Regions from separate parts of the Streptomyces sp. RLB3-17 genome, predicted to be linked through region 1. Evidence: riboswitches for the same ligand, from Rfam matches in the RefSeq annotation. Region 1 holds a riboswitch; the other holds the start of a gene.
What was found. Region 1 has a riboswitch for cyclic di-AMP ahead of FNV62_RS30935 (NlpC/P60 family protein). Riboswitches for the same ligand answer to the same signal wherever they lie in the genome.

Region 1 (15,034 bases):
GGGCACGGCGGGCAGGTCGAGGGACCGGCCGATCTGGTCGACACGTCGCGAGACGATGTCGACCTCGGCGTCCGCGCTCTCCGGCAGGGGCAGCACCACCGTGTTGAAGCGGCGGCGCAGGGCACTGGACAGCTCGTTCACCCCGCGGTCGCGGTCGTTGGCCGTGGCGATCACGTTGAAGCCGCGGACGGCCTGCACCTCCTGGCCCAGTTCCGGTATGGGCAGGACCTTTTCCGACAGGATCGTGATCAGTGTGTCCTGCACGTCCGCCGGGATACGGGTCAGCTCCTCGACCCGGGCCGTCATGCCCTCGGCCATGGCCCGCATGACCGGGCTCGGCACGAGGGCGTCCCGGCTGGGGCCGTGGGCCAGCAGCTGCGCGTAGTTCCAGCCGTACCGGATCGCCTCCTCCGGTGTGCCGGCCGTGCCCTGCACCAGCAGGGTCGAGTCGCCGCTGACCGCCGCGGCCAGATGTTCGGACACCCACGTCTTCGCGGTGCCGGGCACGCCGAGCAGGAGCAGGGCGCGGTCGGTGGCGAGCGTGGTGACGGCGACCTCGACGATGCGGCGCGGTCCCACGTACTTCGGTGTGATCACCGTGCCGTCCGGCAGCGTGCCGCCCAGCAGATAGGTCGCCACCGCCCACGGCGACAGCCGCCAGCGGGCGGGCCGCGGCCGGTCGTCCTGCGCGGCCAGCGCGGCGAGTTCGGCGGCGAAGGCGTGCTCGGCATGTGGTCGCAGCGCCTCGTCCGCGCTCTCGCTCACGCCTTCGCCCAGTCCCTCGCTCACGGGCGGACGGACGGTCGTCGGTTCAACGGACGCAACGGGCACGGACATGGCTCGCTCCCCCTCCAGCTCGGCCGGTTCGGATCTGGTTCCACCGTGCACCACGCCACTGACAATGTGCTCTGACCTGCGCGAATACGCTCGCGAAGGTCGATTGTCAGTGGCGGGACCTACCTTCGATGACATGACTCAGCAGGGGGTGCGCTGGACGGCGGATCAGGTGCTGGCACTGGCGCCTGATGCCGCGTCACGTACGGCCGGCAGCAAGCTCGGCGCGGCCGGGCCGTGGTCGGAGGCAGGCAGTTCTGACGAGGGGACGGTATGGGGACTGTGCAGGGGAAGCGGCAGCAGGCCTTATCAGACGGTCATCGACATCGCGGACTCCACCGGGCCCGCGTACACGTGCAGTTGCCCGAGCCGGAAGTTCCCGTGCAAGCACGCGCTGGGACTGCTGCTGCTCTGGACGGGCTCGGACGGTTCGGTACCGCGAGGGCCGGCGCCGGACTGGGCGGAGCAGTGGATAAAGGGGAGACGAGAGCGAGCGGCGGAGAAGAGGACGACGGACGGGGCATCTGGGACGGCGTCACCGGGCGATCCGGAGGCTGCCCGGCGCAGGGCGCAGCGGCGGGCCGAGCGGATCACCGCGGGGGCGGCGGAGCTGGAGCAGCGGTTGGCGGATCTGCTGCGGGGCGGCCTCGCGTCGGCCGAGCAGGCGGGGTACGGGATGTGGGAGGAGACGGCGGCCCGCATGGTCGACGCGCAGGCGCCCGGACTGGCCGCGCGGGTCAGGGAATTGGGGGCGATTCCCTCCTCCGGACCCGGCTGGCCGGTGCGGCTGCTGGAGGAGTGCGCGTTGCTCCATCTCCTCGACCAGGGCTGGCTGCGCCGTGAGCGGCTGCCGGACGACCTGGCCGCGACGGTTCGCTCGCGGGTGGGGCTGCCCGGTTCGGCGGACGGACCACCGGTGCGGGACCGCTGGCTGGTCCTCGCCCAGTACGACACGGCGGACACCCGGCTCACGACCCGCAGGATCTGGCTCTACGGCGCGGAGAGCGACCGCACCGCGCTGCTCCTCTCCTATGGGGCCGCCGGCCGTGCGCCGGAGCTGACACTGCCGGTGGGGCTGGCCTTCGAGGCGGAGGTGTCCGCGTATCCGGGCGCCGGACAGCTCCGAGCGGCCCTGGGCGAGCGGTTCACGCCGCCGGCCCCCGCGCGGACACGTCCACCGGGGCTGACCGCCTCCCAGGCGGCGGCCCGCTTCGGCGAAGCCCTGCGGGCCGACCCCTGGCTCGACTCCCACCCGGTCACGCTGGCCCGGGTGATACCCACCCCCGATGGCGACACCTGGCAACTGGCGGACGCCGACGGCGACTTCGCCCTCCCGATCGCCTCTTCCCTTCTCTCCCGACCGGGGCTGTGGCGCCTCGCCGCCCTGTCCGGCGGCGCCCCCGTCACGGTCTTCGGAGAGTGCGGCCACCGCGGCTTCACTCCCCTGACGGCCTGGCCGGAGGGCGTCGGGGAGCCGGTGTCCCTGTGCTGACCACCGGCACCGCCCACACCACCAGCACCAGCACCAGCACCACTGTCACCGGTCGAACCATCAGCACCGCCTCCCCACGGAAAGGACGCTCATGAACACGACCTCCGCCTCCGCGGGCGCGTCCGTCGGAGGTTCCTGGGAGGAGCTCGTCACGATGGCCCTGCTCGGGACCGAGCGGCGCCCCCCTCCCGCCTGGGCCGCCGGGCGCGAGGCGCCGGTGGCCCTGCTGGACGCGGCCGCGGTGGAAACCCTGCGGCGGCGGGCCGGGGTGCGGGCCGCACGGGCGGCCGCCCGTCCCGAGCCCGCCGCGCCCGACCCACGGCGGGCCCTCCCGCCCGCCGCGGCCCACCGACTCACGACACTGCTGGCGGACCGTCCCGGCACGGGAGGCGGCGGCCGCCGGGGCACGGCGCCCGACCTCATGGAGCTGCTGCCGCAGTGGCTCGCGCTGGCGAACGCGCGGGGTTTCGCGCCGCCCCCGGAAGCACTGCCCGCGCTCCTCGACGCCGCCCGGGGCCGTACGGACCTGCGGCCCGCGGCCCTTGCCTTCGCCGGGCCGCGCGCCCTGTGGCTCGCGCGGCTGAACCCGGACTGGCGCTTCGCCCTGCGGTCGCTGCCCGGCGGCGGCACCGCGCTGCCCGGCCCAGAGGACCCCGGGCGCGCGCAACAGCTCTGGCAGGAGGGTCTCTTCGCCGAGCGGGTCGCACTACTCACCTCGATACGGGCCCAGGACCCCGGGGCCGCGCGCGAGCTGCTCGCCACCACCTGGGCGACCGAGCGGGCCGAGGACCGGCTGATGTTCCTCGACTCCTTGCGCTCCGGACTGTGCGCGGCGGACGAACCGTTCCTGGAGCGGGCGCTCGCCGACCGGAGCCGCAACGTCCGGGCCACGGCGGCGGAACTGCTGTCCGCGCTGCCCGGTTCGGCGCTCGCCGCGCGGATGGCGGCGCGGGCCGGCACCTGCGTGGCCGTCGACCGGACGCGGGGCACACCCTCGATCGTCGTCGAGGCGCCGCACGAGTGCGACGCGAGCATGGAGCGCGACGGTGTTGTACCGAAAGCTCCGGCGGGACGAGGGGAACGGTCGTGGTGGCTGGGCCAGTTGGTCGAAGCAGCGCCGCTCGGGACATGGTCGCGACGGCTCGGCGGACGTACGCCGGAGGAGATCGTGGCGCTTCCGGTGGCGGACGACTGGCAGAGCGAGCTGCATGCCGCGTGGTGCCGGGCGGCGGTACGGCAGCGGGACCCGGGCTGGTCCCGGGCTCTGCTCGGCGCGCCGTCGGCTCCGGAGGCCGGCGGGCCGGGAGCGGTGTCGCTGGCGGAGCGGTCGAAACTGCTCGCCACGCTGGGCTCAGCCGAGCGGGCCGAGTGGGTGGCGGGGTTCATCGCCACGCACGGTTTGTCCGAGGCGTTCCAGCTGCTCGGGGTCTGCGCGGTGCCGTGGGCGGGGCCCCTGGGGCGGGCGGTGGTCGACGCGCTCAATATCGCGCGGGACGCGGGGAGTTATCCATGGAGCTTCAGTGGGGTGATGGGGCTGGCCGAGCGGTGCCTGGATCCGGCGGAGGCGGGGCGGCTGGAGGGACTCACGGCGGTCGCCGACGAGCCGGAGAACGCGGCGCCCGGTGCCGGTGGCTACTGGGCGGAGGCCTTCCAGCGTCTCGTCACCACCCTGCGTCTGCGCGCGGTGATGTCCTCGGAGCTGGATGGGGCGCAACCACACTGACAGGAGCGCCCCTCGAGGGGCACGGGGAACTGCACCTCCAGTCCCCACCCACCCGCGGCCGCCCCACGAGCGATGGGGACCGCACGTCCGCCGGAGAGGTGCTACGCGCCGGCCGGCTGGCGCACGTTCGCCCGGACCCACTCCACGATCGACGTGGTCGTCGCGCCCGGCGTGAAGATCTCGGCGACGCCCTTCTCCTTGAGCGGCGCGATGTCCGCCTCGGGAATGATCCCGCCGCCGAAGACCTTGATGTCCTCCGCGTCGCGCTCCTTGAGGAGATCGATGACCGCGGCGAACAGTGTGTTGTGGGCGCCGGAGAGGATCGAGAGGCCGATCGCGTCGGCGTCCTCCTGGATCGCGGTGTCGACGATCTGCTCCGGGGTCTGGTGGAGCCCGGTGTAGATGACCTCCATACCGGCGTCGCGCAGCGCTCGCGCGATCACCTTGGCCCCGCGATCGTGGCCGTCGAGCCCCGGCTTGGCCACCACCACGCGGATCGGACCGGCTGCCACACCCATCACTGCCTCCATGAACGGACTTCATCGACCGCCCCGCACCGCACCGGCAGGGGAAGTGAACGAACGTTATCGTCAGATCCGTGCAAACCGCAGTTTCCCGCTGAAGACCGAGGGGGAAATCACACGGTGGGACACATTCGCCGCGCACCGCTCCGCGTCACTGCGGCACACGCGCCGCAGGGATCTGCGACGCGCGGGCCGTGGCCGGAGCCTGCGCAAGGAGAGCCGCCAGCGGGTGGCAGCACCACCGTCGCATCACGGAGGAGCGACGGCGGTGCGGCGCACCGGCGGGAGCACGACGGCAGGGAATCCCGTCGCGTCACCGGCGCACCACACGCCACGGACGCACCGTCGGCAACCGCCCACGCCATCGCCACCGGTACCACCACCGCGGCTTTCCACGAGGGCACACGGGGGACAGAGCGGTCCCGCTGCGTGCCGACTGGAGGTCGGCCATGAAGGTCACCGGGGCTGAGTTGCCCTTTCTCCCTCTCCGTCAGCGCCTGCTGCCCAGCCGACTGACCGGGCTCTCGGTGGCCCTGTTGAAGGCGACGGCCCTGGAGATCGCCATCCTCGCCGGACACCTCCTCCTCTATCCGTCCGGCATCACCCAGGAGCGCCGCGGCACCCCCGCGCTCCCCCCGCCCGACGCGCCCCGGCTGCCCACCGGGACCAAGCCGCCGGTCGTGCTGCTGCACGGCTTCATCGACAACCGTTCGGTCTTCGTGCTGTTACGCCGCAACCTCGCCCAGCACGGCAGGCAGCACATCGAGTCGCTCAACTACTCGCCGCTGACGAACGACATCCGCGCCGCCGCGGAGCTGCTCGGGCGACACATAGAGGACATCTGCGAGCGCACCGGGCGCGATCAAGTGGACATAGTGGGGCACAGCCTCGGCGGACTGATAGCGCGCTACTACGTCCAGCGCCTCGGCGGGGACCTGCGCGTCCGCACCCTGGTCACGCTCGGCACGCCGCACGCGGGCACGAAGGTCATTCCGCTGATGAACGCGCACCCGATCGTCCGTCAGATGCGGCCGGGTTCCGAGGTGATCGAGGAGCTGCGCAAGCCCGCGCCCGACTGCCGTACGCAGTTCGTGAGCTTCTGGAGCGACCTCGACCATCTGATGGACCCACTGGAGACCGCCTCCATCGACCACCCGGACCTGCTCGCACAGAGCGTCCAAGTGAGCGGAATCGGACATCTCGCCCTGCCCGTCCACCCCGCGGTCGCCGCCGGGATACGGCAGGCACTCGACTTCGAGGAGACACAGGCCCGTCCCGTCGCCGCGCCCGCCGCCGAAACCGGGGGTCTGACAGTGGCGTAACGCCTCCACGGAACACCCTCAACATCGAACGGCAATCGAACGCCAGGCCAAAGCCGTGCCCGCCCTCCCCCGAAACACGGCCGAATGCCCGTTTCCCGAGTGGAGGAAACCTGCGGAAGATTGTCGCGCCCGCGTACCGCCGGGTACAGTCACCGCACTGCTCTGCCAGCCCCTGTTGTCGAGGCGAAAGAGAAGTTGGTGAACGACCGTCACCCGTCGGGGACCGTAACGCCCCCGGCTCCGGCCTCCGATGCCGCCGCGGCGCCCTATGCGTCGTACGGTGGCCAGGAAGCCCAGTACGGCGACTTCACCTCGTACGACGGCTACGCCACCACCGGTACCTACGCGACCGGAAACTTCGAGACCTCGACCTTCGCGGCCGACCCTCTCTTCGGCGACATGTCGGGCGGCGACGGCACGGGTTCGTACGACGCCACGCAGTGGAGCACCGGCAGCCACCAGATGCCGCACTACGACCCGTACGCCGCACAGCACCAGGCCGCGTACGACACGGGTGCCTACGACACGACCGCCTGGGCGAGCGGGTACCAGCAGCTCGCCGACATCCCCGCGCAGCACCCGGGCCCCGAGGGCACCGGTCAGTGGGACGCGGCCGCCTGGCTCCAGGCCGAACAGACCGGCCAGGCCCAGCAGTGGACCGCGCACACCCAGGAGACGGGCGCGTACGACGCCACGCAGTGGAACACCGCGGGCGAACACGACCCGTACGACGGGTACGAGCAGCACCAGCAGGCCGAGTCGTACGAGCAGCAGCTCGCCGCCGAGGCCTACGAGCATCAGCCGGTGTCCGAGTCCGACGTGGACGACCAGACCTTCGACCGGCCCTTCGACCAGCAGGCGACCTCGACCTTCGAGCAGGTGTCGTACGAGGAATCCGGCGCCGCGGAGGACGAGTTCGAGGACGTCGGTGACGCGCAGGACGCGCCGCTGCTGGAGGACATGGAAGAGGTCACTCCGGTCCCCCGCCCCGCGAACCGGTCCGGGTCCCGTTCCCGGCGGCGCAGCCCGGCGAAGCGTTCCGCCTTGCTGACCGTCGCGGTGCCCTCGGCCTGTGTGATGGGGGTCGCGGGGATCGCCGCCGCCTCCGTGGGCACCATCGGCGGGAACGACAGCAAGGACAACACGACCCTCAGCGCGTCCGACGGGACCGCGGTGAAGCCGTCGGCCGCCAACAACAAACTGGACACCCAGCTCCAGAGCCTCTCCGCGGGCGCGGACGACTTCGCCGACCGGGCCAGCCGGACACAGGAACGTATCGACCTCAAGGCGCAGCAGGCCGCCGACAAGCAGAAGGCGGCGGCGGAAGCGGCCCGCAAGGAGCGGCTGCGGCCGAAATTCGTGCTCCCGGTCACGCAGAAGGGCCTCAGCGCCTACTTCGGCCAGGCCGGCATCAACTGGATGTCCGTGCACACGGGCATCGACTTCCCGGTGTCGTACGGCACGCCGGTGATGGCCGCGACCGACGGGACCGTACGGACGCAGTGGAACAGCGCGTACGGGAACATGGCGATCGTCACCGCGATGGACGGCACGGAGACCTGGTACTGCCACCTCTCCAGCTACAAGGTGCCGTCGGGGACGGTCGTGAAGGCCGGGGAGCAGATCGCGTTCTCCGGGAACTCCGGCAACTCGACCGGTCCGCACCTGCACTTCGAGGTCCGCCCCGCGGGCGGCTCGGCGATCGACCCGCTGCCGTGGCTGCGCAGCCACGGCCTGGACCCGACGTGACCCACGGGGCCTCGGGCCCGATGTAACCCACCGGCCCCTCACTCGGCGACGTGACCGAACGCCGTCGCCGAGTTCCGAGCTGCCGTCCCGTAGGACTACAGCTTCTCCACCGGCGCGTACCGCAGCAGCAACCGCTTCGGCTTCGCCTCGCCGAAGTCGACCGTCGCCTCCGCGTTCGCACCCGTCCCCTTCACGCCGACCACGGTGCCCAGGCCGAACTGGTCATGGGTGACCCGGTCGCCGACCGCGAGCGAGACCACCGGCTTCTCGGAGATCCCGCGGCGTGTCGCGAAGCCGGAGGCGCCGGACGCCGCGGACCGCGAACGCGAGGACGACAGTGAGGCGGCCACACCGGAGACGGGCCCCGAGGGCATGGGAGCGGTCGCGCCGGTGCGCTTCCACTCCAGGTGCGTCTCCGGGATCTCCTCCAGGAAACGGGACGGCGGGTTGTACGAGGGCTGGCCCCAGGCGCTGCGCATGGACGAGCGGGTGAGGTACAGCCGCTCCCGCGCGCGCGTGATGCCGACGTACGCGAGGCGCCGCTCCTCCTCCAGTTCCTTGACCTGTCCCAGCGCGCGCATGTGCGGGAAGACGCCGTCCTCCATGCCGGTGAGGAAGACGACCGGGAACTCCAGGCCCTTGGCGGTGTGGAGGGTCATCAGCGTGATGACGCCGTTGCCGTCCTCCTCGTCCGGGATCTGGTCGGAGTCGGCGACGAGCGCGACACGCTCCAGGAACGCGGAGAGCCCACCGGACGTCGCACCAGCAGCAGCCGCACCCGCAGCAGCGCCCGCCCCCGTGCCTTCGCCCTCGCTCTCGCCGGTCTCCTGCTCGAACTCCAGGGCCACGGCGGCGAGCTCCTGAAGGTTCTCGATCCGGGTCTCGTCCTGCGGGTCGGTCGAGGCCTGCAGCTCGGCGAGGTAGCCGGTGCGCTCGAGGACCGCCTCCAGGACGGTCGCCGGGCCCGCGCCGGACTCGACGATCGTGCGGAGGTCCTCCATGAGCGTGTTGAACCGCTTCACGGCGTTCGTCGACCGCGCCGCCATCCCGTACGCCTCGTCGACGCGGCGCAGCGCCTGCGGGAAGCTGATCTTCTCGCGCTGCGAGAGCGCGTCGATCATGGCCTCGGCGCGCTCGCCGATGCCGCGCTTGGGAACGTTCAGAATGCGGCGCAGCGGGACCGAGTCCTCGGGGTTGGCCAGGACCCTGAGGTACGCGAGGACGTCCCGGACCTCCTTGCGCTCGTAGAAGCGGACGCCGCCGACGACCTTGTAGGGCAGGCCGACGCGGATGAACACCTCTTCGAAGACACGGGACTGGGCGTTCGTCCGGTAGAACACGGCGACGTCGCCCGCCCTGGCGTCGCCCGCGTCGGTGAGACGGTCTATCTCGTCGGCGACGAACTGGGCCTCGTCGTGCTCGGTGTCGGCGACATAGCCGGTGATGTTCGAACCGGCGCCCGCGTTGGTCCACAGGTTCTTGGGGCGGCGGGACTCGTTGCGCTCGATGACCGCGTTCGCGGCGGTCAGGATCGTCTGGGTGGAGCGGTAGTTCTGCTCCAGCAGGATCGTCGTCGCGTCCGGGTAGTCCTCCTCGAACTGGAGGATGTTGCGGATGGTCGCCCCGCGGAAGGCGTAGATCGACTGGTCGGCGTCGCCCACGACGCACAGCTCGGCGGGCTCGAGCTCGCCCTCGGCGGGCGGCACGTCCTCGGGCCGGTCACCGGCGGCCGGGCCGACGAGCTCCCTGACCAGGGCGTACTGCGCGTGGTTCGTGTCCTGGTACTCGTCGACCAGGACGTGGCGGAAGCGGCGCCGGTAGTGCTCGGCGACGTCCGGGAAGGCGCGCAGCAGGTTGACCGTGGTCATGATCAGGTCGTCGAAGTCGAGCGCGTTGGCCTCGCGCAGCCGCGACTGGTACATCGCGTAGGCCTGGGCGAGGGTCTTCTCGAAGCCGTCGGCGGCCTGCGCTGCGAAGTCCTCCTCGTCGATCAGCTCGTTCTTCAGGTTCGAGATCTTGGCGCTGAAGGACTTGGGCGGGAAGCGCTTGGGATCGAGATCCAGATCACGGCAGACGAGCGCCATCAGCCGCTTGCTGTCGGCGGCGTCGTAGATCGAGAACGAGGAGGTGAAGCCGAGCTTCTTGCTCTCCCGGCGCAGGATCCGCACACACGCGCTGTGGAAGGTCATCACCCACATCGCGTTCGCGCGCGGGCCGACGAGCTGCTCGACGCGCTCCTTCATCTCGCCCGCGGCCTTGTTCGTGAAGGTGATCGCGAGGATCTGGCCGGGGTGGACATGGCGCTCGCCCAGCAGATGGGCGATGCGGTGGGTGAGCACCCGGGTCTTGCCGGAGCCCGCGCCGGCCACGATGAGCAGCGGGGAGCCGGAGTGCACCACGGCCGCGCGCTGGTTCTCGTTCAGCCCGTCCAGCAGGGCCGCCGGGTCCACGGCGGGGCGGTGCGCGCCGTCGCGGTAGTAGGCGTCCCGGCTCGCGGGCACGTCGAAGCTGCCGCCGAACAGGTCGTCCGGAAGCGGCTCCGGCGCCCCGTCCTCGGGCGGCGGCGGAGGCTCTTCCTCGTGGGCCCCGGAAGGCTGGAGGTCCGCCAGAAAGCTGTCATCAAAGAGGCTGCTCATCGCTCTCCGAGTCTAGGCGGCCCCACTGACAACCCGCGGCCACCCTGGAAACCCGACCGGTTTTTCCGCGACCGCGCATGATCTCTTTCCACGACCGCGCATGATCCCTTTCCGTGACCGCACCTGATCCCTTTCCGCCACTCTTTCCGCCGCGGACGCCGTCACCGTTCAGGATCGTTTCATTACGGTCAGCCACAGTCGGTCCGGATCAATGGCCCCCAGGATCAAGGTCACAAAAAAGTATCGGGCATATCGCACATCAAACTTCACAGAACACTTATGAGTTGGCTAGCGTGCCGGGCAGGCCGCTCGACCCAACCGGCGAACATCGCCGGGCCGTGCGGCCTCCGCCGAGTCCGGTGCGCCGTACGGCAGCCGGAGCCGGGGACCCAACCGACCTTGGGGTGAATCGGTCCAACTGTCCGCTGGGACAAGGACCGTAGGGCAAACCTTCCGGAATCACCCGCCCGAACCCGACAGCTAACTCGGTAGGCGGAAGACGGAAGGAGTCGCCTCTCTTGGCGTCGCATCGCAAGTGGAGTCCTACGGGTACGCGCATAGCGGGTATACGGACCCCCGCCCTCGCCACGGCGGCCCTCACCTCCGTGGCCCTGCTCTCCCAGACGGCGAACGCCGCGCCCTCGGCCGACTCCAAGCCGAGCATCGAAGAGGTCGAGAAGAAGGTCGACGACCTCTACCACCAGGCCGAGGCGGCGACCGAGAAGTACAACGCGACCAGGGAGAAGACCGCGCAGCAGCGCAAGCGCGTCGACTCCCTCCTCGACGACGTGGCCCAGCGCACCGAGAAGCTCAACACCGCGCGCGACGAGCTGGGTTCGTTCGCCGCGGCGCAGTACCGCACCGGCGCCTCCGCCCCCGACACCGCGACCCTCCTGCTGGCCGACAATCCGCAGGACTACTTCGACCAGACCCAGCTGATGAGCCGTCTGACCAGCCGCCAGAAGGTGGCCGTCGACGACTACATCACCGAGCAGGCCGCCACCACCAAGAAGCGCGCGGAGGCCTCCCAGAGCCTGCAGACGCTCACCACGACGCAGAGCGCGCTGAGGACGTCCAAGGCCGACGTGCAGCGCAAGCTCGCCGAGGCGCGCGACCTGCTCTCGAAGCTGACCGCCGAGGAGAAGGCGCGACTCGCGGCGATCGAGAAGAAGAAGCAGGAAGCGGCCGACCGCAAGGCGGCCGAGCTGGCGCAGCAGCAGGCCGCGGCGGAGAAGAAGGCCCAGGAGGCAGCCGCCCAGCAGCAGACGACCACCGGGACCACCGCCACCACCGGGACCACCGGGACCGCCGGGAGTTCGGCCACCGACTCCTCGTACACCGCCAAGGCCGACAAGGCCCTCGCCTTCGCCCGCGCCCAGGTCGGCAAGCCGTACGTCTGGGGCGCGACCGGGCCCGGCTCCTACGACTGCTCCGGCCTCACCCAGGCCGCCTGGAAGACCGCCGGCGTCGATCTCCCGCGCACCACCTGGGACCAGGTCAACGTGGGCACGACGGTCCCGCTCTCCGACATCAAGCCCGGTGACCTCGTCTTCTTCTACGACGACATCAGCCATGTCGGCCTCTACGTCGGCAACGGCATGATGATCCACGCCCCCAAGCCGGGCGCGTACGTCCGCGAGGAGTCGATCTTCTACGGCGGCGAGTCGATCATCCACAGCGTGGTGCGTCCGGCCTAACGCCTCGACGCCCGGCACGCGCGCGTGGGGCTCATCGAGCTCCACGCGCGCGTGGCCCGCCGCCAACCCGCTCGAAGGTCCTTAGCATCGGGCCCATGTCAGCCATCTCCCCGCCCGGCGCCCGGTGGACCGGCCTGCGCACCTGGTGGGCGCAGAGCCCGCCGGGCGCCGGAGCCGCGATCCTGGCCACCGGCATCATCTCGATCGGGCTGGAGCAGACCGGCTACGAGATCCTGTCCCGGGTCGTGCTGGTCCTCGCGGCCGTCGGCTGGCTCGGGCTCGCCGCGGCCTTCGTCGTACGGCTGCTGCGGGAACGGGAACGGTGGCTGACGGAGGCCGGTACACCGAGCGCGCTCACCGCGGTCGCGGCGACCACCGTGCTCGGCACGCGGCTGGTCACGCTGGGCTGGGAGGTGCCGGCCGAGGCCCTGCTCGCCCTGTCCGCGGCACTCTGGCCGGGGCTGCTCCTCCTGGTCGTACGGCAATGGCGGCCCCGTATGCCCGGAGCGGTGTTCCTCGGCTGTGTGGCCACGCAGGGGCTCGCGGTGCTGGGCGCGACGCTCGCCCCCGCGACGCACACGGACTGGCTCGCGCACACCGCGCTGGTGCTGTTCTGGCTGGGGCTCCTGCTCTACACGATGGCGCTGTTCTACTTCGACTACCGCGAGGTCGCCACGGGCGCCGGGGACCAGTGGGTCGCGGGCGGCGCGCTCGCCATCTCGGCGCTGGCGGGGTCGAAGCTGATCCTCGCCTACCAGGCGAACATCTACCTGTGGAACGACGACGACAACGGCGTGCTGCGCTGGGTGACCGAGGCGCTGCTCGTGCTCGTCCTCGGCACGTACTGCGTGCTGGCCGTGGCGGAGGCCCTGTGGCCCCGACCGCGCTACGACGTGCTGCGCTGGGCGACCGTGTTCCCGCTCGGGATGACGGCGGTGGCGACGCTGTCGGTCGCGGCCGCCATCGGCGTCGGCCGGCTCAGGGGGCTCGGGCAGGTGCTGCTGTGGATCTCGGTCGCGGCGTGGCTGGCGGTGGCGGCCGTAGCGGTCAGGCGTCCGCGGGAGCCGTAGCGGTCGGGCGCCCGCGGGAGCCGTAGCGGTCGGGCATCCGTAACGCTGTCCGGAAGCGCCGTAGCCGTCCGTGGGGGCCTTCGGGGGGTCGTCAGGTCCAGAGCACCGCGATGAAGATGTTCGCGGTCGTGAGCAGCCCTACGAGCCCGAACAGGCCCTTGTCCACCTTCTCGTCGTCCCGCTTCACATAGACGAGTCCGAGGATCACGATCAGCAGGGCGAGCTTCACGCCGATCTTGATGGTGTTGACCGAGTGGTCGTCGGCCTGGTTGAGGCCGACGAGTGCGATGCCCGTGACCAGCATGGTCAGCGCGCCGTGCAGCATGGCGGGGACGAACCGGGCGGTGCCCTGGCCCATCGCCTTCATCTGGGTGAGGAAACCGCCGAGGAGCGAGGCGATGCCGATGATGTGCAGGCCGACGAAGAGATGGATGAGTACGTCCATGGGGCCGGAGCCTAATCGGCGGCCCTGACCCCTCTTGTCACCGGCCCACCCCCTGTAGACCCGTACCACCTGGGAACCACCGATTGTCCCGGAACCGCCCCATCGGTCATCACACCGCGTGAAGTCGACCCCGTCGGGCCAGGATCACGGTCACATACGGTCGCCCCGCGATCCAGTGGTGCCACTTCCGTACATGACGTTACCGGGACATCACTCTCAGGTTTAGCGTCCTCCACCAGGTGGCCGGCTCCCCACCGCCGCCCGGGCCAGGGGCGGCAGCCGGACACCACCGCCGAGAAAGGTCCGGCGGCGGCCCGCTCCCCCTGTGTGGGCCGCCGCCGGACGTGTCCCCCGCAGACCGCGCTCGTCCCCGGCGGTCGTAGGAAAGTCCCCCGGGAAGGATGTGGGCCCTCGTGGCAGCGCACCGAAAGCCCAGACAGCGCTCGCTCGGTGGAAACACGGCCCGCACCGCCGCGACCATCGCCCTCGCGGGCGCGGCCACGGCGACGGGCTTCGACGGGACGGGGCACGCGGACCCGCAGCTGTCGCCGGCACAGGTGAAGGCCAAGGTGGACAAGTTGTACGAGGAGGCGGAGGTCGCCACCCAGAAGTACGACGGCGCGAAGGACAAGGCCGACAAGGCGGAGCAGCGGCTGAACGCGCTGCGCGACGAGGCGGCGCGCAAGGAGGACCGGCTCAACACGGCTCGGGAGGCGCTGGGTTCGATCGCCGCCGCGCAGTACCGCAGCGGAGGCCTGGACCCCGCGCTGCAACTCGCGCTCTCCGACAACCCCGACCAGTATCTGGAAGGGGCCGCGTTCGCCGAGCGGGCCGGCAGCCGGCAGGCGGAGGCCGTGGCCCGGGTGCGCAAGCAGTTGCGGGAGATCGAGCAGCTGCGCGGGGCCGCGCATGTCGAGCTGGCCTCGCTCAAGTCGCGTCAGGCGGAGCTGAAGCGGGCCAAGAAGACGATCACCGGGAAGCTGGACACGGCGCGGCAGCTGCTGTCGCGGCTCACCGACGAGCAGCGCGCGCAGCTCGGCGACCTGGGAGCGGCCGGGGGTACGGGAAGCGCCGGGCAGCGCGCCTCGCGCTCCGCCGTGCGGGACCTCGGCCCGGTGTCGTCACCCGGCTCCGTCGCGGCACCCAACTCGCGTGCGGCGGAGGCTGTCGCGTACGCCTACGGGAAGCTCGGGAGCCCCTACGTCTGGGGCGCCACCGGGCCCGACGCCTTCGACTGCTCGGGCCTGGCCCAGGCCGCGTACCGTGCCGCGGGCATCTCGCTGCCGCGCACGACGTACGCGCAGATCAACGCCGGACACCGGGTCTCACGGTCCGAACTCCGCCCCGGCGACCTGGTGTTCTTCTACTCGGGAATCAGCCATGTGGGCATCTACGTCGGAAACGGCCAGATGATCCACGCCCCGAACCCTTCGGCGCCCGTACGGCTGGCGCCGGTCGACGAGATGCCGTTCGCGGGGGCCACCCGAGTGGCGTGAAAGACGCGGGGGCGACCGCGGTGTGGTGCGGACGGAGAAGTGGATC
Region 2 (15,034 bases), 2.9 Mb from region 1:
ATCGCGTCGCGCTCAACGTCGAGGGCGAGGAGCGTCACGGCTATGGAGAGGCCCGCGCGGTCCTTGCCCGCCGCGCAGTGCATCAGCGCGGGCACGCTGTCCTCGGCCAGGGCGTGCAGCACGTGCGAGTGCTCGGCCGTGCGCTCCTTGACGATCGTGCGGTAGGAACCGATCATCCGGTTCGCCGCCTTGCCGTCGCCGAGGTGCCCGCGCAACTGTTCGACGTCGCCGTCGCGGACCATCTTCCAGAACTCGCTGCCGTCGGCGGGGTCGGTGAGCGGAAGATTCACGTTCCGTACACCCGGCAGCTCGACGTCCGGCCCCTCCAGCTTCTGGTCCGCGGCATTGCGGAAGTCGAAGATCGTGTGCAGTCCGAGAGAGGAGAGGAACGCGGCGTCCTCCTCAGTGGCGTGCGCGAGATGGCCACTGCGGAACAGCCGTCCGTAGCGCACTCGCCGACCGTCCACGGTGGGCAGGCCGCCCACGTCTCGGAAGTTGCGCACTCCGGCCAGTTCCGGCTCGGTCGACGGGACCTGCTGCGTCACGGGGGCTCCTCCCATTGGACCGCCGGCGCTGCTCGGCGACGCTCGCCGACGGGAATCGCGCTTTCGACGATACGACATGGGTTCCTCAGGCAATGAAGTTGTCCACAGCCGTTGCCTCCCGGGTGAGACGCCGTTGATGATGTTGGTGATTGAGTGCGGATGTTCGAATCTGTGAGGGTTTGATGATCGAAATCGGCGAAGATGGTCGTACGTGGCTTCTCTCGGGTCCCACGAGCAGCTACGCACTACGGCTGACCGACCCCGACGAACTGCTCCATCTCCACTGGGGGCCACGGATCACCCTCGCGGACGCCGAATCGCTGGCCGCCCTGCCCGGCCCGCCGTACCGGCCCTTCGAGTCCCGGCTCGACGGGCGCGAGGAGTATCCCGTCGAGGGCGGCCCCCGCTTCGTACGTCCGGCGCTGTCCGTGCGGACGCGGGAGCGGCGCGGCACCGAATGGCGTTTCGGGGCGTACGAGGCCGACGGCGACGAACTGCGGCTGCGCTTCGCGGACGACGGGCTCGGCATCACCTTGCACTACCGGATGCGCGGCGACGTCGTCGAGCGCTGGGTGACCCTGGCCAACGAAGGACCTTCCCTGGAGCTGCTGCGCGCGGACTCCGCGACCTGGACGCTGCCCGAGCGCGACGGATGGCGCCTCTCCCAGCTGCACGGGCGGTGGGCGGCCGAGTCCCGGCTCGCGCGCTCCCCCCTCACCTACGGTGAGAAGGTCATCGGCAGCCGCCGCGGGCACACCGGTCACCAGCACCTGCCGTGGGTCGCGCTGGACAGCGGGGCGAGTGAGGAGAGCGGCGAGGTCTACGCGTGCGCGCTCGGCTGGTCGGGCTCGTGGCGCATCTGCGTGGCCCAACTCCCCGACGCGCGCGTGCAGATCTCCGGCGGCGCGGGGTACGACGACTCCGGACTGTTGCGTCTGGAGCCGGGGGAGTCGTTCACCACCCCCGTCTTCGCGGGGCTGTGGAGCGACGGCGGCTTCGGCGCGGCGAGCCGGACCTGGCACGCGTACCAGCGGGCGTTCGTGATCCCGGACGCGGACCAGGACCGGCCGGTGCTCTTCAACTCCTGGGAGGCCACCCACTTCGACATCTCCGAGGAACGGCAGCGGGAGCTGGCCCGGCGGGCCGCGGAGATGGGCGTCGAGCTCTTCGTCGTCGACGACGGCTGGTTCGGTGCGCGGACGAGCGACCGCGCCGGGCTCGGCGACTGGACCCCCAATCCGGACCGCTTCCCGCAGGGGCTGAAGCCGCTCGCCGACGACGTGCACGCGCTCGGCATGCAGTTCGGGATCTGGGTCGAGCCGGAGATGGTGAATCCGGACAGTGAGCTGTACCGCGCGCACCCCGACTGGGTGCAGTTCCAGCCGGGGCGGACCAGGACGGAGTTCCGCAACCAACTCGTACTCAACCTCGCCCGCCCGGATGTCCAGGAGTACCTGTGGGAGCAGCTCGACAGTCTGCTCTCGAGCGCTCCGATCGACTATGTGAAGTGGGACTTCAACCGCTGCTTCACGGACGCCGGTTGGCCCGGTGAGCCGTACCCCCAGAAGCTGTGGGTCGAGCACGTGGAGGCTCTGTACGGGCTCCTGGACCGGCTGCGTGCGGAGCATCCCGGGGTCGCCTTCGAGTCCTGCTCGGGCGGTGGCGGCCGGATCGACCTCGGCGTCATGGCGCGTACGGACCAGGTGTGGACCTCCGACAACACCGACCCGCTCGACCGGCTCGCCATCCAGCACGGCTTCAGCCAGATCCACCCGGCCCGGATCATGGCCGCCTGGGTCACGGACAGTCCGAACGCGCAGCTCAACGGTCGGATCAGCTCGCTGCGCTTCCGGTTCGTGAGCGCCATGGCCGGGGTACTCGGGGTCGGCGGCGACCTGGCCGACTGGAGCGAGGCGGAGCTCGTCGAGGCGCGGGAGTGGGTGGACCTCTACAAGGAGATCCGGCCGGTCGTGCAGCGCGGCGACCTCTACCGACTGCGGCCTCCGGAGGGCGGGCTGAGTGCGGTGCAGTACGTCCACGGCGACGAGACCGTCGTCCTCGCCCTGCTCCAGGCCCAGCGTCACGGCGAGCCGGTCGCCCCGCTCCGGTTGCGCGGGCTCGATCCGAGCGCGGCGTACGAATGCCGTGAAACGGGTGAAGTGCACCGAGGTGCGGTGCTGTTGCATCACGGGTTGCGGACGGGGCTGCGCGGGGACTTCGATGCGGCAGTTATCCGACTGCGTCGCATGTGAGCGTTCTGTCCTTATTAATGCCTTAATTCCAACTGGACCTGGAATAAGGGACCGTGGTGTGGCGTGCGTGAGCAGCGTCATATTCGTGACGATGCGTTGCGGGCCCGCTTTCTCGATCCGCCTGAATTTCCAGGCGGGTTGAGAGGCGGGGGAGATCATTGTCCACGGAGGGTGACCGGAATTCCGGCATGGATCAAGAAAGGCACGCGCACTGAAAAGCCACATGGTTGGCGATGCGCCCCCATCTCGCCTACGTTCGCCCTCAATCCGGACGGACGCCCAATCCTGCCGCCGCCCGGTATCCGCACACCCACCGGTAACCGGCAGGAGCGGGGGACCCACAGGTACCACGCCTGTTCCGGTCTCCGGAACGGCTAGGGGTATAGCCGCGCAGCCGCGTGGCCGGGCATCTCCAGCCCGCACCCGACAGCTCACCTCGCAGGCGCCGGAGAGGAATTCTTCATGCCCGCGAAGGGTAAGCATCGCCGACCCAAGTCCCAGCGCTTCTCCCGCTCGATCGCCGTGGCCGGAACCGGTGGCGCCGCCCTCGCGCTGCCGCTGATGGGGGCCGCCGGTGCCCATGCCATGACGCCTACGGCCGCGATTTCGTCCACTCCGGAAAAGACCGCGACGATTTCCGCCGCGACGGTTTCTCAAAAGTCCGCGACGGTTTCGGAAAAGACCGCGACAACCTCCACGGCCTCGGTGAAGACCTATTCGGTGAAGGTCGGCGACTGGCTCGCCAGGATCGCCGAGCGGCAGCACCTCAGCGGCGGCTGGCAGAAGCTCTACTCCGACAACCGCCAGGCCATCGGCAGCGACCCCTCGCTGATCCACCCCGGCCTGAAGCTCACGATCGGCGAGAGGGCCGTGTCGACCGACGACGCCAAGCCGTCGACCGAGTCGTTCACGCAGTCGTCCGCCAAGACGTCCACGCGATCGTCGGCGCGGTCGGCCACCGGGTCGTCCGGCGCGGCGGACGCGCCCAAGTCCCAGGCCGCCGCACCCCGGGCCACCGGCGCCGCCACCAACACCGGTTACACCCTGCCGGTGGAGGGCGCCACCATCGGCACCGGCTACAAGGTCGCCGGCAGCATGTGGTCCAGCGGCTACCACACCGGCGTGGACTTCGTGGTCCCGACCGGCACCACCGTCAAGGCCGTCGCCGCCGGCACCGTCGTGTCGGCCGGTTGGGGCGGCGCGTACGGCAACCAGGTCGTCATCCAGCACGCCGACGGCCGGTACTCGCAGTACGCCCACCTGTCCGCCCTGTCCGTCTCGGCCGGCCAGACCGTGACCGAGAGCCAGCAGATCGGCCTCTCCGGTGCGACCGGCAACGTCACCGGTCCGCACCTGCACTTCGAGATCCGCACCACCCCGAACTACGGCTCGGACGTGGACCCGGTCGCGTACCTGCGCGCGCACGGTGTCGCCGTCGGCTGACGCCGCCGCGCCTCTCACGTCTTGGAGGGCCGGACCCCGCGATCGCGGGGTCCGGCCCTCGGTTCTTCTCCACGCGTCCCGGCGCGGTCCTTTCATGATCGGCACATTGCGGTCTTGTGGCACCGGCGCACGAGGTCTCGACACGGTGCGCGAGTGGCTCCACAGTGATCTCCGTAAGCGCTTTCTGCGTCTTCGGCGACGGCATCGCGGCCGTCGTCGCCACCGCAAGGAGCACGCCATCGTGAGACCTCGAAGACTCGGCGTCGTCACCACCGCCGCGCTGCCGGCCGGTCCGGTCGCCGCGCCCTCGCACGCCACCGAACGGCGTCCGCCGCCGCGCCGGATCGTGGAGAACCTGGACCGCGGCCCGGTCGCCGTCCCCTCGGGCGAGGGCACCTTCCTGAGCCGGCGGTTACTCGGCACGGAGTACGCCCTCCCCCAAGTTCTCGGCCCCGCTCGAACAGGGGGTACCCCCACCGGGGACGCGATCGCGTTCAACGTGTACAAGGGCGGACGGCGGCTCAACGGGGCGCCGGTCACGCGGTCGACCACGTACCAGGACGACGGCCGGGGCACCGGCACCCACACCGTGCGTGCCCTCGTCAACGGCCATGAGCGGGAGCCGAGTTCGGCGGCGCTCGACTTCGCGCGGGGCTACGCCGAGATTCCGCCGGAGCGGTCCGAACCGGGCGGCGTATCGAGGTTGCCCTGGTACCACTACGACGCCGACACCGGTCAGCGCCTGGTGACCGGCGAGCACCCGGCCGAACCGACGAGCGCATCCGACCTCGACGTCGGCCGGGGCAGCGCCGCCGACATCGACCCCCGCCACCCCCGCTACGAGTACTGGACCTCCGGCCCCCGCAACGCGACCCCGTTCTACGGCGACCTCCTCGGTGACTGGCGCGAGGAGGTCCTCGCCGAGACCGGTGACCACACCGCGCTGCGCCTGCACACCACCACCGAACCGACGAAGAACCGTATCTACAGGCTCGCCCGGAACCCCGCCCACCGCCTCGGCTGGACCGTGCGCGGCCGTCTCCAGTCGACGCACACGGACTACTGCCTGGGCACCGAGACCCGGCGGGTGCCGAAGCCCGCCATCACCACCACCGCACGCACGGAAGGAACCTCATGACCACCCGCAGAGCCTTCGCGACCCTCGCCGCCGGTGCCGCGCTGTCGACGCTCGTCCCGGCCACCACCGCGAGCGCCTCGCCGCGCCACCGTCGCGGCCGGCTCATCGCCCACGACGGCTTCCGCCGAGGCCTCGGCCAGTGGGTCACCGAACTGCAGGACGGCGGCACGGTCACCGCCTCGCACGGCATCCTGGAGATCGACGTACCGAGCGGTGCGACGGTCTGGTTCAAGCAGCGGCTCGAAGGGCCCTACGTCATCGAGTACACCGCCACACCGGTCTCCGAGGGCGGCGTCAACGACCGGGTCTCCGACCTCAACAACTTCTGGAACGCCGTCGACGTCCGCTCCCCGGACGACCTCTTCGCCTTGCCCCGGGGCGGCGCCCTGGCCGAATACGACTACCTGAAGACGTACTACGTCGGATACGGCGCCAACACCAACACGACCACGCGGCTGCGCCGGTACGTGGGGGAGCCGGGCGTCCGCCCGCTCGTCTACGACTACACGGAGCCGCTGCTCACGGCCAACGAGCCGAACCGTGTCCGGATCGTCTCGGACGGCTCCACGGTCCGCTGGTGGAACAACGGACGGCTCGTTTTCGACTACGGCGACCCGCAGCCGTACACGAGCGGGCACTTCGCGTTCCGGACCACATGGAGCCACTTCCGGATCGAGGGCTTCCAGGTGTGGCGGCTGTTCAACCACTCCTGAAAGAGGCTTATTCCGGGTTCGATCACACTTTACGAGTGGCTTATCTCACCACCCGTCAACCCCTTCCTACGGTCGCGTAGCTCACATCGAAAGGTGAATCATGGGCCGATGTGGCAGACGATTCGAAGAGTGACAACAGATCAGTGATCGGGTCGTACGTGGCGGTGGGGGACAGCTTCACCGAAGGCGTCGGCGACCCCGGCCCCGACGGGGCCTTCGTCGGGTGGGCCGACCGGTTCGCGGTGCTCCTCGCCGACCGGCGGCCCGAAGGCTCCTTCACCTACACCAATCTCGCCGTACGCGGAAAGCTGCTCGACCAGATCGTCGGGGACCAGCTCCGGGACGCCAAGGAACTCGCCCCCGACCTGGTCTCCTTCTGCGCGGGCGGCAACGACATCATCCGGCCAGGTACCGACCCCGACGAGGTCGCCGAGCGCTTCGAGCGCGCGGTCGCCGACCTCACCTCCGTCGTCGGCACCGTCCTGGTGACGACCGGCTTCGACACCCGTACCGTCCCCGTGCTGAAGCATCTGCGCGGCAAGATCGCCACGTACAACGGGCACGTAAGGGCCATCGCGGACCGGTACGGCTGTCCGGTCCTCGACCTGTGGTCCCTGAAGACGATCCAGGACCGCCGCGCATGGGACGGTGACCGCCTGCACCTCTCGCCCGAGGGCCACACCCGGGTCGCGCTGCGCGCCGGTCAGGTCCTCGGCCTCGAAGTGCCCGCGGATCCCGACCAGCCCTGGCCTCCGCTGCCGCCCCGCGGCACGCTCGAGGTCCGGCGCGACGACATCCACTGGGCGCGCGAGTACCTCGTCCCGTGGATCGGGCGCCGACTGCGCGGGGAGTCCTCCGGTGACCACGTGGCCGCCAAGGGCAGCCTCTCGCCGGACGACATCAAGATGCGGATCGAGTCCGTGGCCTGAACGACGGGCCTCCGACGTGCCGGTGGCTTGGACGCCCCCGCCTCGACGGGGTGCCGCCAGGCGGACCCGGGCCGAACTCGCCGCCGCGCCTGCGGCCTTGCGGCGCGGCGGCCGTCGCCGGGTCGGGCCGGGCGTGCCCCGTATACGCCTCCCCATTGGTTCGGCGGTGGGCGGAGCCGCATCGGGTGGCAGTGAGCCGACAGCCGACGAGATGGACGGCCCGGCGGCGGGCCGGCAGCAGCCGCACCGACCTGCTGGGTGGGCGGTGGGGCGGCGACGGCCGAACCGAGCCGACCGGGCATGTGCCCCGGCGCGCTCCTCAGCGCACCGCGGCCGTCAACGCCTCCCGCGCGAGCCCCAGTTCCCGGGCGAGCGCTTCGTCCACCCACTCCTGGGCCCGCGCCCGCGACACCGCTCCGGTGTAGGCGGTCATCTGCACGGCGAGCCCGTCGAGCAGCGCCGTCAGTCGCAGGGCGGAACCCGTGGGATCCGGGCACGTGAACTCGCCGGCCGCCACTCCCTCCGCGATCACCTCGGTGATCGCGGCCTTCCACTGCTTGTCGAGATCACGCGTGACCTCCTGAAGCGCGGGCTCGCGCAGGGCGGCCGCCCAGCCCTCGATCCACAGTCGCCAGCCCTTGGCCTGGCCGGTCGGCGCGTACCAGCGCACGGCGGCGCGCAGCCTGCGCAGCGCCGACGTACGACGGCCGAGCAGCTTGCGCAGATGGGCGAGGTCGTCCTCGGCCGCGTAGGTGAACGCGGCGGCGACCAGCTTCTCCTTGGTGGAGAAGTGGTACAGCACCAACGCGTTGCTCACCCCGAGCACCGAGGCCACGTCGGCGATCCGCACCGCCGCCACGCCCCGCGCCTCGATCTGCTCGATGGCGGCGCGCAGCAACTCCTCGCGCCGTTCCGCCACGCTCAACCGCACCCTCGCCACGCGGTCACCCTAATGCTCGACGGGGTCAGTCGACGAACTGGTAGTCAAACCGGATGCGGCCGTCCTCGTCGAGGACCAGGAACTCCCGGCCACCGCCCGTGGCCCGTCCCTCCCCGGTGTGGAAGGACTCCCAGCGGAACGTGATGACGTCCCGCAGCTGTTGGGCGGGTTCCTGGATCCGGAAGACATAGGTCCCCGGGGCGACGAATTCGTCGTGGGCGCGGGTCACGCGCGTGTGCAGTTCGTCGTGGCCACGGGCCTCCAGGACGGCGGTGGTGAAGCCGAGGCCCACCGCGGTGTCCCGCATCTGCTGGGGCGGCTGGAGGACGTGCAGACCGTCCTGAGCCCAGAGTTCGTCCACGGTCTTGCGGCGGATCTCGGGATCGGGCTCGTTCCAGACGCCGATGTAGCGCTCGATCAGGTCCTGCGGGTCGATGGTGGGCATGGATACTCCCGTTACGAGTCGGACTTCGTGTGGGGAGGGGCGGTCACTCGCGCTCGCGCGCCCTCGCTCCACCGACTCTGCTGTCACCGGCCCCGCGCCTCAATTCCCCGGGGGGAATGACGGCAGGGCCGAAAGACGGGTGCCCGTCAGCGGTACCAGCCGAACCGCTCCGCGATCACCGGCAGCCGGTCGGCGACGATGGCGTGCGCCGCGGCCCGCGGTGTCGTCCCGTCGGCCTCCGCGCGGGCCAGCATCCGGTCGATGAGGTCGCGCATGGAGCGCCGGGTGTACGCGAACGCCTCGTCCGCGTCCGCGCCGATGTCGCCGAAGAGCGTCCACCACCACCAGGCGTTCGTCCCGGAGTTGACCACGACGTCCGGCAGCACGACGACCCCGCGCGCGGCGAGCAGCTCCTCCGCCTCGGGCAGTACGGGCATGTTGGCCGCCTCGACGATCCAGCGGGCGCCGATCTGCCGCTGGTTCTCGGTGTCGATGGCGTACGAGACCGCCGCGGGAACCAGTACCTCCGCGTCCATGGACAGCCAGGCGTCGCCGGGGAGTTCCTGGTCGGCCGGGCGCAGCGCGCCGCGGTCGACCGTCCCGTAGGCGTCCCGCGCCGCGAGCAGCGCGTCGATGTCGAGCCCGTCCGGGTTCGCGATCGTGCCCTTGACGTCCGCGACGGCGACGATGGCGAGGCCCGCGCGGGAGAGGAAGCGGGCCGTGGCTCCGCCCATGGTGCCCAGGCCCTGCACGGCCACACGCGTCCCCGCGTGTGCCACCCCGGCCCGGTCCAGGGCCGCGAGCACCGACTCGGCGACACCGCAGCCGCCGACCAGTTCGTCGAGCCCGATCCCGTCCACGTCGACCGCGAAGGCGTCCGCGAGCCGCCGACGGGCCGCCGTCTCGTCGTCGAGCAGCGGGTACACGGCCTGGATGGACGAGACGAGCCCCGCCTCCTCGGCGGCCCGGTCGACCAGGTCCTGGGTGAGCCCGAGGTCCTCACCCGTGGTCCAGAAGCTCTCGATGTAGGGGCGCATGGCGCGCAGATAACGCACCAGCAGGCCGTACGCCGCCGGGTCCTGGGGATCGCAGTCGATGCCGCCCTTGGCGCCGCCCAGCGGGATGTAGCGGCCCTCGGGGTTGTAGTGCAGGGCCTCCTTCATCGTCATCCCGCGGGCGAGCCCGGCGACCTCGTCCAGGGTGCAGCCGGCGCGCATCCGCAGGCCGCCGCTGGAGACGCCCCGGACGAGCCGGTCGACCACGAGATAGCCCGGTCTGCCCGTGACGTGGTCGGTCCAGGTGAGCGTGATCAGAGGCGCGGTCGAAGGCGGGGTGGGCGGCGCGGCCGACGGTGCGGTCGGGGGCGTGGTCATGGGGTCTCCTCGGGGACGGCGATCAGGGTGGGACCAGGCGTGCGCAGCGCCTCGGTGAGGGCGAGGGCCAGCTCGTCGGGGTGGCACACGCGTGTGCCCTGTCCTCCGTAGGCGCGGGCCAGGGCGGGCAGATCGACCGGAGCGAGGTCCACCGCGGTCGGGCGGTCGCCGCGGGCGGCCATCTCGTCGCGGATCTCTCCGTAGCCACCGTTGTCGAACACCACGACGGGCAGCGGGAGTCGCAGCTGAGCGGCGGTCGCCAGTTCCTGCACCGTGAACTGGAGGCCGCCGTCCCCGCTCAGCGCCACCACCTGGCGCTCCGGGCACGCCACCTTGGCGCCGAGCGCCGCGGGCAGCGCGTAGCCGAGCGTGCCGAAGCCGGTCGGGTGAAGATAGCGTCCCGACGGGCCCAGCGGGAGATGCGGCAGCGCGCCGTAGTAGCAGCACTGGGCACTGTCCGAGGTGATGACCGCGTCGTCGGCCAGGACGGCGCGGATCGCCCGTAGGTACGGGATCCAGCGCGCGTCGCGCGCGGCACTCCCGGAGAACCGCGCGGCCCGCACCACGGCGACCTCGTCGACGTCGATGCTGCCTCGTGGGTCGGGGATGTCGTGTCGCACGCGCGCGTGGAGGCCCATGTCCGACAACAGCCCCTCCAGGGAGGCCCGCGCGTCGCCGACGAGCGCGATGTCCGTGGGCAGCCCGGAGTGCATCTGGTCCGGGTCGAGGTCGGCCCGCACGAGCGTGCCCCCGAGGGCGGTCGGCGGCGACCAGAAATCGGACTCGGCCAGCTCCGTGCCCACGGCGAGGACGACATCGCGACCCGCCAGCCACTTCTGCACCGACTCAGTGTGCAGCGAGACGCCGAGCGAGAGCGGATGCCGCTCGGGTACGACGCCCTTGCCGTTGGCGGTCGTCACGACGGGCGCGCCGCACGCCTCCGCGAGAGCGAGACAGGCGGTCGCGGCGCCACGCGCGCCACCGCCGAGCACCAGTGCGGGCCGCCGCGCCTCCCGCAGGGCGCGCGCGGCGCGTCGTACGGCCTCGGCGTCCGGCAGGGTCGGCGCGGAGGCCGGGGCGAGCCGCACCGGCCCGGCGGTCTCGGCCGCCGTCAGCAGGTCCAGCGGCACCTCGATGTGCACCGGCCGCGGTCGCCGCGTACGGAAGAGGGTGAACGCGCGTGCCACGGCGGCGCCGATCTCGGCCACCGAGGAGACCCGGTGGCTGAACGCGGCGACGCCCCGCAGCGCCTCGGTCTGGCTGCGCATCTCGTGCAGCAGCCCGGTCGACAGCCGGGGGTGGCGCAGCGGCATACCGGGGGAGACGACCAGCAGGGGCACGCTGTCCGAGTAGGCCTGCCCGACGGCGGCCGTGACGTTGAGGAGCGCGGGACCGGTGGTCGTGATCACGACACCGGGGCGCCCCGTCACGCGCGCGTACCCGTCGGCGGCGTACCCGGCTCCCTGTTCGTGGCGCGGGGTCGCGTGCCGTACGCCGTACGCCGCCAGGTGCCGGTAGATCTCCAGGTTGTGCGTGCCGGGAATGCCGAACGCCTGCGTCACGTCATGCGCGGCGAGCGCCCGGACGAGCGCCTCGCCACCGGTGAGCACACCGGTGCGCGCGTCGGTGCGCGGGTCGGCCTCCATGGTGCCTCCAGGTGCGGGACGAGCGGCGCGACCGAAGACCCACCGGTGTCTTTACTGAATCGCCATTCAGTATCGGGAGCGACTCCGAAGTCTGTCAATTTACTGAACGGATCATCAGTAGTGGGACTGAGGCGCACCGCCCGGCGAAGGCCGGATCGGACCGCGGGACGCGTGGATTGCGGGCGAGTGCCCGGCCGGGGTCGAGGACCTTTCCGTAGGCGCGCTTCGAGCACCACCCCATGAGGCGGAAGAAGACCGTGCGCCGCGGGGTTGGGGAAACGCGGGCCATGGGGGCCACCTGATGTGATTTCGGGCCCCAGGCGTGTCCCCAGGCGGGTCGCACCAGGGTCCGGACCTCGCGGTGTGTACCGGGGACATCGCGCTGTGACACCGTCGACCCGGCGCTGTCAGAGGGGCCGACCATAATGGGAGGCCTGACCGACTCCACTTGGAGGTACCGTGACCGGTTTCCGTACGTTGAGCTCCGGGCTCCGCGCGTTGCAGCCCGCCGCCTTCGGCGCGGACCCCGGCGGTGAGCGCATGGAGCGCATCCGCAGATCGCCGAATTTCGCGGACGGTGTCTTCCAGAACCCGGTGAGTGCCCGGACCCGCCCCGACGGCTCCATGCTCGAGTTCGCGAAGGTCTTCTTCCGCAAGGAGGAGCGCGCCCACCGCGCCCCGGCGGGCACGGTGCCGGTGTACCCGACCACGCTCGCCGACCTCGCCAAGCCCGCGGCGAGCGGGTTGCGGATCACCTGGATGGGGCACTCCAGTGTGCTCGCCGAGATAGACGGGCACCGAGTGCTGTTCGACCCCGTATGGGGCGAGCGCTGTTCCCCCTTCAACTTCGTCGGGCCCAAGCGGCTGCACCCGGTGCCCCTGCCGCTGGCCGCGCTCGGCCCGGTCGACGTCGTCGTCATCTCGCACGACCACTACGACCACCTCGACCTGCCCACCATCAAGGCCCTGGCCGACACGGACACGGTCTTCGCGGTGCCGCTCGGCGTCGGCGCCCACCTGGAGCACTGGGGCGTCTCGCCCGACCGCGTGCGCGAGCTGGACTGGAACGAGAGCACCAAGGTCGGCGGCATCTCCCTGACCGCGACACCCGCCCGGCACTTCTGCGGCCGCGGTCTGCGCAACACCCAGCACACGCTCTGGGCCTCCTGGGTGGTGACGGGCGACGAGCACCGGATCTACCACAGCGGGGACACCGGCTACTTCGAGGGCTTCAAGGACATCGGCGCCGAGCACGGCCCGTTCGACATCACGATGATCCAGATCGGGGCGTACAGCGAGTTCTGGCCCGACATCCACATGACGCCCGAGGAGGGCATGCGCACCCACCTGGACCTCCAGGGCGGGCGCCCCACCGGCGTGATGCTGCCCATCCACTGGGCCACGTTCAACCTGGCGACCCACCCGTGGGTGGAGCCCGGCGAGGGCACGATGGCAGCCGCGCACGCGGTGGGCGCCCGTGTCGCGCTGCCCCGCCCCGGGCAGCCCTTCGAGCCCACCGCCGAGACCGTCCCGGCAGAGCCCTGGTGGCGTGGTGTGGCCATGCCGCCGAGGGGTGGCTGGCCCGCCGTCGAGAAGTCTGGAGCGGACGCCTCCGTTTCCGACACTCCGGGTGATGTCGTGGGCCAGGCTTCCGAAGGCACCGGAGAGCCGGAGACCGTGCCCGCGAGCTGAATTTCCTGAATGTCCGATTGACGGCGAGGGTCGGGGAGCGAGCTGCCCCCCGACCCTCGCCGTTTGTTCGCGACCGGTTCTGACCAGCTCTGATCGGATCGGTGACGCAAGGGAACGTGCGTCCGAAAGGGATATCGGTCTGCCGTGCGAGGCCTCATACCAGAGCGGGACGCCTTCCGGGGGAGTTTGTCAACTGCCCACCGCACATGATGCCTTGGCGACTACTGTCAGTTGCCGTCGGGCGACGCGGGGCCGATTTTTTCGGCTCTCTCGACCGGCATCGCGATGGCGCACGCCCGAGCCGCGCAGACCCGCGGGAGCCCCCGTGGCCCCCGACGCACCAGTACGAGGACGCAGATGTCTCACCTCCGCGCACCGGCCGCACGCGCAGACCGCCGTGAGGGCGGGCGGCACGGGCGGCCGGTCGCCCGCACGGTCCACCCGCAACCCGAGACCCGCCTACGGCCCCAGTTACTGCGCCTGGCGGTCCTGCCGCCGATCGCGGTGGCGCTCAGCGGCTGTGCGGCCGTGCTGTTCACGGTCCGCTCCACCGGCGCACGCCCCGGCGTAGTCCTGTGGGCGGTGCTCGCCGGCGCCGGGTCCGTGGCCCTCGCGGGCATCCTGATCGCCGCCGTGGGCGCCGACCGGGCCGCCACGTCCGTGCGGGAACGCATCGGCGCCCTGCGCCGCGGCAGCGCCCGTACCGAGGCCGACCTCCGCGCCGTCGTCGAGGGCCTGCGCCGGGGCGAGAGCCCTCCCACGCCCAAGCCGCGCCAACGGCCCAAGCCGGACGCCGACGAGTTCGAGCTGCTCGCCGCCGACCTCTCCCGCGCGCACGACGGCGCCGTCACCGCCGTCGTGCAGGCGGCCCAACTCTCCAGCCAGGCGGGCAGCGAGCAGAAGGTCGAGGTCTTCGTCAATCTCGCGCGGCGGCTTCAGTCCCTCGTGCACCGCGAGATCTCGATCCTCGACGAGCTGGAGAACGAGATCGAGGACCCGGACCTGCTGAAGGGCCTCTTCCACGTCGACCACCTCGCCACCCGCATCCGCCGGCACGCCGAGAACCTCGCCGTGCTCGGCGGCGCCGTCTCGCGCCGCCAGTGGAGCAACCCCGTCTCCATGACCGAGGTGCTGCGGTCCGCGATCGCCGAGGTCGAGCAGTACTCGCGGGTCAAACTGGTGCCCCCGATCGACGGCACCCTGCGCGGGCACGCCGTCGCCGACGTCATCCACCTGCTGGCCGAACTCGTCGAGAACGCCACGGTGTTCTCCGCCCCGCACACCCAAGTCCTGCTGCGCGTCAACCTCGTCACCTCCGGCCTCGCGGTCGAGGTCGAGGACCGAGGCCTGGGCATGCCCCTGGGCGAACAGAACAAGATGAACGCGCTGCTCACCGACCCCGATCAGGTGAATGTGGCCAGCCTCCTCCAGGACGGCCGGATCGGTCTGTTCGTGGTGTCCCAGCTCGCCCGGCGGCACGGCATCCACGTACGGCTCCAGACCAACATCTACGGCGGTGTCCAGGCCGTACTCGTCGTACCGCAGGCGCTGTTGGGCGCGCCGCCGGGCGCCATCGGCGACGTATCGCAAGCACAGTCCCAGCAGACACAGCAGACACAGCAGACACAGCAGACGCAGCAGCTCAAGGCCGGCGGCCCGCGTCCGACCGCCGGGCCACAGGCGGGGCCGACCGCGCCCGTGTCGTCCGCCGGCGCGACGGTGGCCTCCGTGCCGCGACAGGGACAGCGGGACCAGATGCAGCCCGCCGCGCCCGGCACGGGCGGCAGCGGCCCGGCGCCGCTCCCCGTGCGCGGCGCCCGCGCGGAGCGGCCCAACCCGGCCGACGCCCTGCCCGGCATCCGGCCCGACGACCGGCCCGTGGTCGCGGAGAACGCGGCCATGCCGCCCACCCCTCGCA

Region 2: another riboswitch for cyclic di-AMP. It lies ahead of FNV62_RS43505 (M23 family metallopeptidase); the one in region 1 lies ahead of FNV62_RS30935 (NlpC/P60 family protein).

Annotation. Positions count from the first base shown of each region.
Region 1 covers NZ_CP041610.2:6,800,804-6,815,837, reverse strand. Annotated here, with positions in the region: gene FNV62_RS30970 (ATP-binding protein) at 1-837, opposite strand, end outside; gene FNV62_RS30965 (SWIM zinc finger family protein) at 971-2,326, shown strand; partial or broken gene FNV62_RS30960 (DUF5691 domain-containing protein) at 2,369-4,049, shown strand; gene FNV62_RS30955 (cobalamin B12-binding domain-containing protein) at 4,151-4,567, opposite strand; gene FNV62_RS30950 (esterase/lipase family protein) at 5,023-5,895, shown strand; gene FNV62_RS30945 (M23 family metallopeptidase) at 5,980-7,644, shown strand; gene pcrA (DNA helicase PcrA) at 7,740-10,280, opposite strand; cyclic di-AMP (ydaO/yuaA leader) riboswitch at 10,619-10,791, shown strand; gene FNV62_RS30935 (NlpC/P60 family protein) at 10,799-11,977, shown strand; gene FNV62_RS30930 (tellurite resistance/C4-dicarboxylate transporter family protein) at 12,073-13,047, shown strand; gene FNV62_RS30925 (hypothetical protein) at 13,139-13,492, opposite strand; gene FNV62_RS30920 (NlpC/P60 family protein) at 13,906-14,988, shown strand.
Region 2 covers NZ_CP041610.2:9,676,162-9,691,195, forward strand. Annotated here, with positions in the region: gene FNV62_RS43495 (tyrosine-protein phosphatase) at 1-545, opposite strand, end outside; gene FNV62_RS43500 (alpha-galactosidase) at 728-2,797, shown strand; cyclic di-AMP (ydaO/yuaA leader) riboswitch at 3,099-3,257, shown strand; gene FNV62_RS43505 (M23 family metallopeptidase) at 3,260-4,240, shown strand; gene FNV62_RS43510 (hypothetical protein) at 4,482-5,378, shown strand; gene FNV62_RS43515 (DUF6250 domain-containing protein) at 5,375-6,091, shown strand; gene FNV62_RS43520 (SGNH/GDSL hydrolase family protein) at 6,235-7,020, shown strand; gene FNV62_RS43525 (TetR/AcrR family transcriptional regulator) at 7,340-7,960, opposite strand; gene FNV62_RS43530 (hypothetical protein) at 7,986-8,405, opposite strand; gene FNV62_RS43535 (Glu/Leu/Phe/Val dehydrogenase dimerization domain-containing protein) at 8,552-9,778, opposite strand; gene FNV62_RS43540 (5-guanidino-2-oxopentanoate decarboxylase) at 9,775-11,424, opposite strand; gene FNV62_RS43545 (MBL fold metallo-hydrolase) at 11,884-13,116, shown strand; gene FNV62_RS43550 (ATP-binding protein) at 13,474-15,034, shown strand, end outside.